3 regions of the Bradyrhizobium sp. USDA 4451 genome follow, and region 3 is predicted to be linked to each of the others. Evidence: predicted binding sites of a transcription regulator. Region 3 holds the regulator's gene; each other region holds the start of a gene.
The links. The regulator PhoB, encoded in region 3, activates phosphate uptake and scavenging genes when phosphate is short. The targets are predictions, from matches to a motif close to TGTCATNNANCTGTCAT.
Positions count from the first base shown of each region.

Region 1: a site for PhoB is predicted at 1,567-1,583, ahead of ACVMB0_RS02075 (inorganic phosphate transporter). Genes of this name have one in related genera too.
Region 2: a site for PhoB is predicted at 1,954-1,970, ahead of ACVMB0_RS32660 (UDP-2,3-diacylglucosamine diphosphatase). Genes of this name have one in related genera too.

Region 1 is NZ_JBTRCH010000001.1:483,295-486,569, forward strand. Features, by position in the region: gene ACVMB0_RS02075 (inorganic phosphate transporter) at 1-1,504, opposite strand, end outside; gene ACVMB0_RS02080 (DUF5413 family protein) at 1,654-2,088, opposite strand; gene ACVMB0_RS02085 (hypothetical protein) at 2,287-3,275, opposite strand, start outside.
Region 2 is NZ_JBTRCH010000001.1:6,957,746-6,961,020, forward strand. Features, by position in the region: gene ACVMB0_RS32655 (glycosyltransferase family 4 protein) at 30-1,121, opposite strand; gene ACVMB0_RS32660 (UDP-2,3-diacylglucosamine diphosphatase) at 1,118-1,930, opposite strand; gene thiD (bifunctional hydroxymethylpyrimidine kinase/phosphomethylpyrimidine kinase) at 2,301-3,098, opposite strand.
Region 3 is NZ_JBTRCH010000001.1:2,607,400-2,610,674, forward strand. Features, by position in the region: gene pstB (phosphate ABC transporter ATP-binding protein PstB) at 1-476, shown strand, start outside; gene phoU (phosphate signaling complex protein PhoU) at 497-1,213, shown strand; gene phoB (phosphate regulon transcriptional regulator PhoB) at 1,342-2,052, shown strand; gene ACVMB0_RS12055 (GcrA family cell cycle regulator) at 2,330-2,842, opposite strand.

The DNA.
Region 1 (3,275 bases), 2.1 Mb from region 3:
TCGCGGTCATGGTGCCTGCGATGCCCGACGACAGCACATGCGTCGTCGACACCGGCAGGCCGTAGCCGTCCGCCGCGGCGATGGTCGCAGCCGCGGTGATCTCGGCGCAGGCGCCCTGCGCGTAGGTCAGATGGGTCTTGCCGATCTTCTCGCCGACTGTCACGACGATGCGTTTCCAGCCGACCATGGTGCCGAGGCCGAGCGCGATGGCGACCGCGATCTTCACCCAGGACGGAATGAATTTAGTGGCGGAATCCAGCGAGCCCTTGTAGCGATTGAGCGTCGCGACATCGGCATCGCTCAGCCCGTGGTCGCTGCTCTTCATCAGGAGGCGCAACGCCTCCGACACCAGATACATGTCGTTGCGCGTGTTGCCGACGGTCTCGGCCGGGAATTTCGCCAGCGACCCGTACTGCACGACCTGGTCGCGGATCTCGCTGACCAGAACGGCGAGGGAGGGATAGGTCTCGTCGGTGAGCTGCCGGAGCGTGATGTAGTTCGTCACCGCCGGACGCGGATTGCCCGCGATCTTTCGATCGGCGCCTCTGTCCTCGATCACCTTGCTCGCCGCCGCCGAGTTCGCGGTGAACGCCTCGATCTGGCTGGCAGGCATCGCGCGGTTGAGCGCATAGGCCGTCGGCACCACGCCGATCAGGATCAGCATGATGAGGCCCATGCCCTTTTGGCCGTCGTTCGATCCGTGAAAGAAACTGACCAAAGTGCAGGTCAGGATCAGGATGCCGCGGATCCACCACGGTGGCGGCTGATCGCCCTTCGGCTCGCCGAACAGCTTTGGCGTCGCGCGCAGCAGCACGCTCTTAAGGCCAAAGAGCAGGATCGCGGCCAGCATGAATCCGAACAGCGGCGACAGCAGCAGTGCCTTGCCGGTATTGACCGCCTGCGACCAATCCACGCCTGACGTCCCTTCCCTGCCGTGCATCAGGGCGTTCGCGATGCCCACGCCCATGATCGATCCGATCAGGGTGTGCGAGCTCGAGGCGGGCAGTCCGAAATACCAGGTGCCGACGTTCCAGATGATCGCGGCGATCAGCAGCGCGAACACCATGGCGAAGCCGGCGCTGCTGCCGACCTGGAGGATCAATTCGACCGGCAGCAGGGAGACGATGCCGAACGCGACGGCGCCGCTGGAAAGCAGGACGCCGATCAGATTGAACAAGCCCGACCAGACCACGGCGATGTGAGCCGGCATCGAGCGCGTGTAGATCACGGTCGCGACAGCGTTGGCGGTGTCGTGGAAGCCGTTGACGAATTCGAAGCCGAGCGAGATCAACAGCGCAACGAACAGCAGCAGAAACGCCGCATAGGAGGTCTTGCCCGCGCCGGTCGACCCGACATCGGCGTAGATGCTGTAGGCCACGAACAGCAGCGCGGCGCCGATAACGCCCAGATAGATGATGCCGGTAAGCGGATGAAAGCCCTTCTCGAGATCAGGCCCGCCACGCCGCGCAGGCTCGATCGAACCAGGTAACGCCAAATCGCTCATGTAAATGCCCTCATAGCCGCGGGAGGACAAAAGCGGCCATGTGACATTGGGACTACGTTTACATGACGCCCATGTGACAGTTACGTGAAGGATAGCACAGCCGCGCGCGGCCAGCACCTAATGCGTTGATAGGATTGCTGTAACTGGCGCTAATGCTGCGATGCCGGCTCAGCCGGCGCATGCAGCTCTTCGGCATATTTGTGCGCCAGCCAGGACGTGATCACGCCCGGGATGAAGCCGACCATCCCGTACAGGATGAACTGCACCGCGCCGCTCTCGGAGCCGTGCGAGGCGTAGGTCAGCGCCGCGCCGACGAACGCCACCGCGCCGACCAGCAGCATCCGCACCGTCGGCGCGATCCGCCGCACATGCATCAGGATGTCGTCGATCGCGCCAAACATCAGCGACGGCACGATGCCGAACAGATAGTTGTATTGCAGCGACTTCACGAACACGACGAGCAGCTTCGTCACCTCGCCGCCATTGGTCTCGGTCCAGTAGCCGGACTGATAGGTGGTCATCAGCAGCAGCAGGAAGCCGCCGATGAACGGCCCGATGGCTGCGAAGATCAGATAGCGTTTCATGGCGTGCCCTTGCCCGACGTCGGCCAAGTGTAACGCAGCCACGCGATGGTTCTAGGGAAAATAGAATGCGCCCGGCAAATGTTGGCGAGTCGGCGCGTCGATGCGCTGCAACAATCCGCCGCCTATGTCGCTGCGATACGGAAGCGCCCGGACGAAGCCGGGCGATGACGTCGTGCAGCGAGGTGAGGGCGAGGGGCTTTACTCACCCCACGCCGCGAACGCGTCGTTGAACGCCCGCTCGCCGGGGGCGCCCTTTTCGATGGCGATGATGGCGCGGCGCTGGTTGGTGTAGACCAGCGGCACGTCGAACCAGGAGCGCTCCTTCAGGAGCTGCAGATTGCGCGAGCGGTCGGCGTCGACGTTGGAGAGGCCGACCAGGAAGAAGCCGTCGGTGACCTTGACCGCGAGGCCGGCCAGCGGCGTGCCGCGCGCCTGCTCGTTGGACTTCATCAGGATGCCCGGCACGTTGCCGACGCCGCCATTGGCGAAGTCCTGCGGCAGGATGAAGGTCAGTTCCGCGGTATGGCTCGCCGGCAGCGATGAATCGGTGTTGCGGCGGAACGACATCGTCATCTTGAACTTGCGATCGGGGATGTCGATGTCGGCGCGCACGGCGATGTCGGGCTTCTGGTTGCCCGAGCCCTTGACCTGCTCGGTGCGCCAGACCACCGAGCCGACATATTGCTTGCCCTTCGGATCCGACGGGTCCTCGTCATAGAGCACGACGCGCTGCGCCACTGGCGCGACCGGCTCGCCCGACGACGACGGCTGGCCGACGCGGTCGGTGATCTTCTTGCTCGCGGGCGCCGTCGAAGCATCCTTCGGCGCCTCGACCGGAGAAGAGGACGTGAACAGGCTGCTGGCCAGAGTGGTGAGCTGCTGCCGCATCAGGATGCCGGTACCGACCAGGATCAGCAGGATGCCGATCACGATCGCGGTCTTGAACGGGAACATCGAGCCGACGCGCGGCTTCTTCGGCTCGCGCTCGGCATTGCTGACGCGCGAGCGCTGCGGCGGCGCCCCCGGCGGCTGCGGCGTGTAGCGCTCGGCCTCTTCGATCGACTCGTCGTAGGAATATGGCGCCTCGGGATCGCCGCCGCGGTTTTCCAGGCTCGGCTCGAGCCGGTCGAATTCCGGCGAGGGCGATGGCACGTTGGCGTAGGTCTTGCGCGCGTTGCGGCTGGCTT
Region 2 (3,275 bases), 4.4 Mb from region 3:
CGCGACGGCAGGCAGCCCGGCAAGACGCTTTAGCGTGAGGTTTGGTGGCTCGCCGGCAATGCCGCAAAATGATGCTCTTCGGCACCGAATTCCAATGCCTCCCCCTCACCGTCCGGCGGCGCGGGGCGGACATTCATGCAGCGATCGATGAACACCCGGGCCGACGCCTGCCAGGTGTGGAGCGCGGCAAAATCGACGCAGGCCTGGCGCGGAATGCTGAGTGCCTCGAGGCAGGCGTGGTGCAGATCGTCGTCGAGCACGCCGACCGGCGCCGCGCCGATCACGTCGCGAGGACCGGTGACCGGAAAAGCGGCAACCGGCAGGCCGCTCGCCAGCGCCTCGAGCAGCACCAAACCGAACGTATCGGTGCGGCTCGGGAAAACGAACACATCGGCCGCGGCGTAGATCTCAGCCAATTCTTCCCCATGGCGGGCGCCGAGGAACACGGCGTCCGGATATTTCCGCTCCAGCGCCGCCCGCGCCGGGCCGTCGCCGACCACGACCTTGGTGCCGGGCAGGTCGAGATCGAGGAACGCCTCGAGGTTCTTCTCCACCGCAACCCGGCCGACGCTGAGATAGACCGGCTGCGGCAGGCAGAGATCGACGTCGCGTGGATGGAACAGTCCGGTATCCACGCCGCGCGACCACAGCACCACGTTGCGGAAGCCGCGCTGGCGCAGCTCGGCCGCCAGTGCCGGGGTCGCGGCCATCACCGCCCGGCTCGGCCGGTGGAACCAGCGCAGCGCGCGCCACACCCAGGCCTCCGGGACCGGCGTGCGTGCTGACACGTATTCCGGAAAGCGGGTATGGAAGCTGGTCGTGAACGGCAGGCCGTGCTTGCGGCAATAGCGGCGCACCGAGAGCCCGATCGGGCCCTCGGTCGCGATATGGATGCTGTCGGGCCTGGCCGCCTCGATCAGGCTGGCGACCTTGGCCCGGTACGGCAGCGCCAGCCGGAGATCGCGATAGCTCGGCATCGCGAAGGTGCGGAACTCGTCCGGCGTCAGGAAGCTCACCTCGACGCCGAGCGATTTCGCCGCCTGCGCCATCATGGTCAGCGTGCGGACTACCCCGTTGACTTGGGGATGCCACGCATCGGTCGCGACCAGGATATGCGTCATGCAGCGCGTGCCGTCACTCGCGGAACGGGCGCGATCCGGCGCACCGGATCGGTCCAGGTGATGATCTCGAAATGGCCGTCCTCATGCTCGGCGAGCGCGGTGCAGCTCTCCACCCAGTCGCCGCAATTCATGTAGCGGATGCCGTGCTCGTCATGAATCGTCGCGTAGTGGATGTGGCCGCAGATCACGCCGTCGCAGCCGTGACGCCGCGCCTCTCCCGCCAATGTCGCCTCGAACGCGCCGATATAGTTCACCGCCTTCTTGACCTTCAGCTTGGCCCATTGCGACAGCGACCAATAGGGCACGCCGAACATCTTGCGGAAGAAGTTGACGAAGCGGTTCATCTGGATCGCGAAGTCGTAGGCCTTGTCGCCGAGATGGGCGAGCCAGCGCGCGTTCTGCACCACGAGATCGAAGATGTCGCCGTGGATCACGAGGTAGCGCTTGCCGTCGGCGCCGGTGTGGACGGTGTTCTCCACCACATCGATGCCGCCGAAATGCGTGCCGTAATATTTGCGCAGGAACTCGTCGTGGTTGCCCGGGACGTAGATCACCTTGGCGCCCTTGCGCGCCTTGCGCAGCATCTTCTGCACGAAATCGTTGTGCGTCTGCGGCCAGTACCAGTTCGACTTCAGCGCCCAGCCGTCGACGATATCACCAACGAGGTAGATCGTGTCGGCATCGTGAGAGCGGAGGAAGTCCAGCAGACGGTCGGCTTGCGAACCGCGGGCTCCGAGATGGACATCGGAGATAAACAAAGTGCGAAAGCGCCGCTCGGGGCTTTCTTCACTCAAGGAGTCGCTTCCCATGCCTGTGCACCTAACAGATTCCTGTGACAAGGCGATGACGATCCCCGCGACCCAAGGCCCCACAAACAGTTAACGAGAATCAGCACTACGCCCCTCCAATGCGGATAACAGCGGCGTGCGACAATCTGGCGACACGGGCGGTCGCCGCTGTGTGGAACGGGCATTACGGAAATGCACGGGAGCTCTCGTCCACCGTCATTGCGAGCGAAGCGAAGCAATCCATCGCCTCGCAAGCGGGGATATGGATTGCTTCGTCGCTGACGCTCCTCGCAATGACGGGCTTCACCGTTGCAAACGAACGTAATCGGGGCCTTCGCGCGCGGAGGGTTCATTCCCGGATTGCGCTGCGCTTCATCCGGGCTGCAGGCAATCAGTAGTAATTGTGAAAATGATGCACCGGCCCATGGCCGTGGCCGACGGCAAAACGATCGGCGGCGGCGATCGCGTCCGTGATCCAGGCCTTGGCATGACGCACGGCAGTCTCCATCGTCTCACCCTTCGCGAGTCCTGCCGCGATCGCCGACGACAGCGAGCAACCGGTGCCATGCGTGTTTGCTGTCGCGATGCGTGGCGCCCACAGCGCGATGCTGCGTTCAGCGTCGATCAGATAGTCGATGCTGTCAGCACCATGTCCGTGGCCACCCTTGACCAGCACCGCGCGACATCCCATCGCCAGCAATCGCTTGCCTTGCCGCTCGACATCGGCTTCGCTCGAGGCGACCGGCTCGTTCAATAGCGCCGCCGCTTCCGGCAGGTTCGGCGTGATCAGCGAGGCCAGTGGAAACAGCATGGACTTCAGCGCATCGACCGCCTCGGCGGCCAGCAGCCGATCGCCTGAGGTTGCGACCATCACCGGATCGAGCACGACGTGGCGCGGCGCCCAGCGCGTCAGCGCTTCGGCGATCGCAGCGATGGTCTCGGCTTGCGCCACCATGCCGATCTTGACCGCACCGACATCGAGGTCGGAGAACACCGCATCAAGCTGGGCGGTGACGAATGCCGCCGGCACCGGATGGATGCCGCTGACCCCGGTGGTGTTCTGCGCGGTCAGCGCCGTGATCGCGGAGGCGCCATAGACCCCGAGCGCCGCGAAGCTCTTGAGGTCGGCCTGGATACCCGCCCCGCCGGAGGAATCCGAGCCCGCAATGGTGAGCGCGATCGGCGTCATCGTGCGACACCGGCGGTCGAGACGAATGAGATCGTGACAATTGGGACCATGGCCTGTCCTAGCCCGGCCGCGCACCGGCAGCAAGTTCGCCTGACTTTACCGCGCGTTGGCCTTGAGTTGCCGTTGCGTTGCCCCTTCTTGTCCCCTTGCCTTGGCCGCCGGTTTTTGGCCTATAGT
Region 3 (3,275 bases):
CGACGCCGTTCCCGATGACGATCTACGAGAACATCGCCTTCGGCATCCGCCTCTACGAGAAGATCTCGAAGTCCGAGATGGACGACCGGGTCGAGAAGGCGCTGCGCGGCGGCGCGCTGTGGAACGAGGTCAAGGACAAGCTGAACGCCTCCGGCCTGTCGCTGTCCGGCGGCCAGCAGCAGCGGCTGTGCATCGCGCGCACCGTGGCGGTGCGTCCCGAGGTGATCCTGTTCGACGAGCCGTGCTCGGCGCTCGATCCGATCTCCACCGCCAAGGTCGAGGAGCTGATCCAGGAACTCTCCGAGGATTACACGATCGCGATCGTCACCCACAACATGCAGCAGGCGGCGCGCGTCTCCGACAAGACCGCCTTCATGTATCTCGGCGAGCTGATCGAGTTCGACGACACCAACAAGATCTTCACCTCGCCGAGCGATCGACGCACCCAGGACTACATCACCGGCCGGTTCGGCTGACCGGGCTGAGGAGACAGATGATGGCTTCTGAACACACCGCCAAGGCATTCGACAGCGACCTGCAGGAGTTGACCCGCCTGGTCGCCGAGATGGGCGGCCTCGTCGAGCGGATGATCACCGAGTCGGTCGACGCGCTGATCCGGCGCGACGTCGCGCTCGGCAAGCGCGTGGTCGCCGCCGACATCGAGATCGACAATCTGCAGCGCGTCATCGAAGAGCGCGCGGTGCTGACGATCGCGCGCCGCCAGCCGATGGCGATCGATCTGCGCGAGATCGTCAGCGCGATGCGCGTCGCCACCGACCTCGAGCGGATCGGCGACCTGGCCAAGAACATGGGCAAGCGCGTCGCGGCGCTGGAGAGCGATTTCCAGCCGCTGAAGCTGATCCGCGGCCTGGAGCACATGACCGACCTCGTGCTGTCGCAGGTCAAGTCGGTGCTCGACGCCTATGCCGCGCACGATCTGCCGGCGGCGATGAACGTCTGGAAGGGCGACGAGGAGGTCGACGCGATCTGCACCTCGCTGTTCCGCGAGCTGCTCACCTACATGATGGAAGACCCCCGCAACATCTCGTTCTGCATCCATCTGATGTTCTGCGCCAAGAACATCGAGCGGATCGGCGATCACGCCACCAACATCGCCGAGACCGTGTTCTACATGATCGAAGGCCAGCAGATCACCGACAAGCGCCCGAAGGGCGACATGACCAATTTTGCCACCACTGTGCCGGGTAACTAGGACATCATCCGCACGCGCGGAACCGGATTGTCTTCGACAAGTCGTTTCCGCGGGGATTATGCTCAAGAAGCTAAGCGTTTCGGTTTGCGTCTGGGCAACAGATCACCACAGAGAAAGAACTTAGACCGATGAGCGCACGCATTCTGGTAGTCGAAGACGAGGAAGCGCTAACGACGCTGTTGCGCTACAACCTCGATGCGGAAGGCTACGATGTCGAAACGGTGGGGCGCGGCGACGATGCCGATACCCGCCTCAAGGAGCGCGTTCCCGACCTCGTGGTCCTCGACTGGATGCTGCCGGGCCTGTCCGGCATCGAGCTGTGCCGCCGCCTGCGGGCGCGGCCCGAGACCAAGCAGCTTCCGATCATCATGCTGACCGCGCGCGGCGAGGAGAGCGAGCGGGTGCGCGGTCTGGCCACCGGCGCCGACGATTACATCGTCAAGCCGTTCTCGGTGCCGGAGCTCCTGGCGCGGGTGAAGGGCCTGCTGCGCCGCGCGAGCCCGGAGCGGCTCGCCACCGTCCTGACCTATGGCGACATCGAGCTCGACCGCGAGAAGCGCCGCGTCGCGCGCTCCGGCCGCCCAATCGATCTCGGGCCGACCGAGTATCGGCTGCTCGAATTCTTCCTCGAGCATCCCGGCCGCGTGTTCAGCCGCGAGCAGCTGCTCGACAGCGTCTGGGGCCGCGACATCTACATCGATGAGCGCACCGTCGACGTCCATATCGGCCGCCTGCGCAAGCTGCTCAATCCGGGCCGCGAGCAGGATCCGATCCGCACCGTGCGCGGCGCCGGCTACGCGCTCGACGACCGCTTCGCGAAAGCCGAGCCGCAGCCGTAAGTCGCCTTTCCGGCGAGAGCCGTCATCGTCATCGTCATTGCGAGCGGAGCGAAGCAATCCATCGCGCCACGAGCGGCGGCTCGTTATCGCGTGAGGTGAGCACACTGTCCGGCTCCCTCCCTCCTTGCGGGGGAGGGTGGGGAGGGGCGCGTGTGCTCACCTTACGTCGCGCAGTGCGCTTGACCTGGGCTATGTGCCCTTGATGTTCATTCGCTCACAAAAAATCCCCGCTTGTGCGGGGATTTGTTTTTCAGGTCTTCCGTAGTTTTCCCGAGGGCTACTTGATCTGCGGCTTCGCCGACGGCCGGCGGCGATCGGCGGCGGGCTGGTAGGCGACGCGGGAATGATGCGCGCAATAGGGCAGGCCGGCGAGCGCCTTGCCGCCGCAGAAGAAGAATTCCGGGCTCGAGGGATCGCCGACCGGCCAGTGACAGGTGGCCTCGTTGAGTTCGAGCAGCGACAGCCGCTGGCTCATCGGCACCACGTTGTCGAACGAGATCGGATCGGGCTCCATCTCGACCTCGAAGGCGTGCGCGAGCGCGGTGTTGCCGCGCGAGACCGGGCGCGCCACTCGCATCATGTGCTGGGCGGGGCGCGCCTTGCGCTGCCGCGGCGCCGCCGTGGAGGGTGCCTTGGCGCGGCCGGAGAGGCCGAGCCGGTGCACTTTGCCGATCACGGCGTTTCGCGTCACATTGCCAAGTTCCGCTGCGATCTGGCTGGCCGAAAGGCCAGACTCCCAGAGCTTCTTCAGCTGCTCGACGCGATCGTCGGACCAGGTCAATACCGTCATCGCATTCTTCCTTTCGCATGGCGCCGGCCAGTCATTGGAGCGGCGCTGCGAGCCAAATCTGGACAAATATCCCTGCGGCCAGAATCCCTTAGCCCTCGCCGGGCGCGGTGTTGCGCCCGAACGTTTACGCGAGACACAAAGGCTACTTAGAGGGTCCAGTACTGCCGCACGAGATGTCGTACCCGACAGGCCAAACGCTACAATATGGCGTGACTCTGGCGCAAGAGTCCGCGGCCGTGCGTCCACATGTTCCGACAAAGTTAAGCATTGCTGTGAGGCTTTTCCACCGCACCGGAATGCTCCGGATTGCGCTCGTTCGGCAGCGCAGGAAGCCCGGCAAAAGGACCGGCTCCTGGCGATTGACACGGACCCGCCGCAGCATAGAATGTTGCCCACGTGCCGCCCGCAAAGGCGGCCGTTTTGTTTTCCGAAG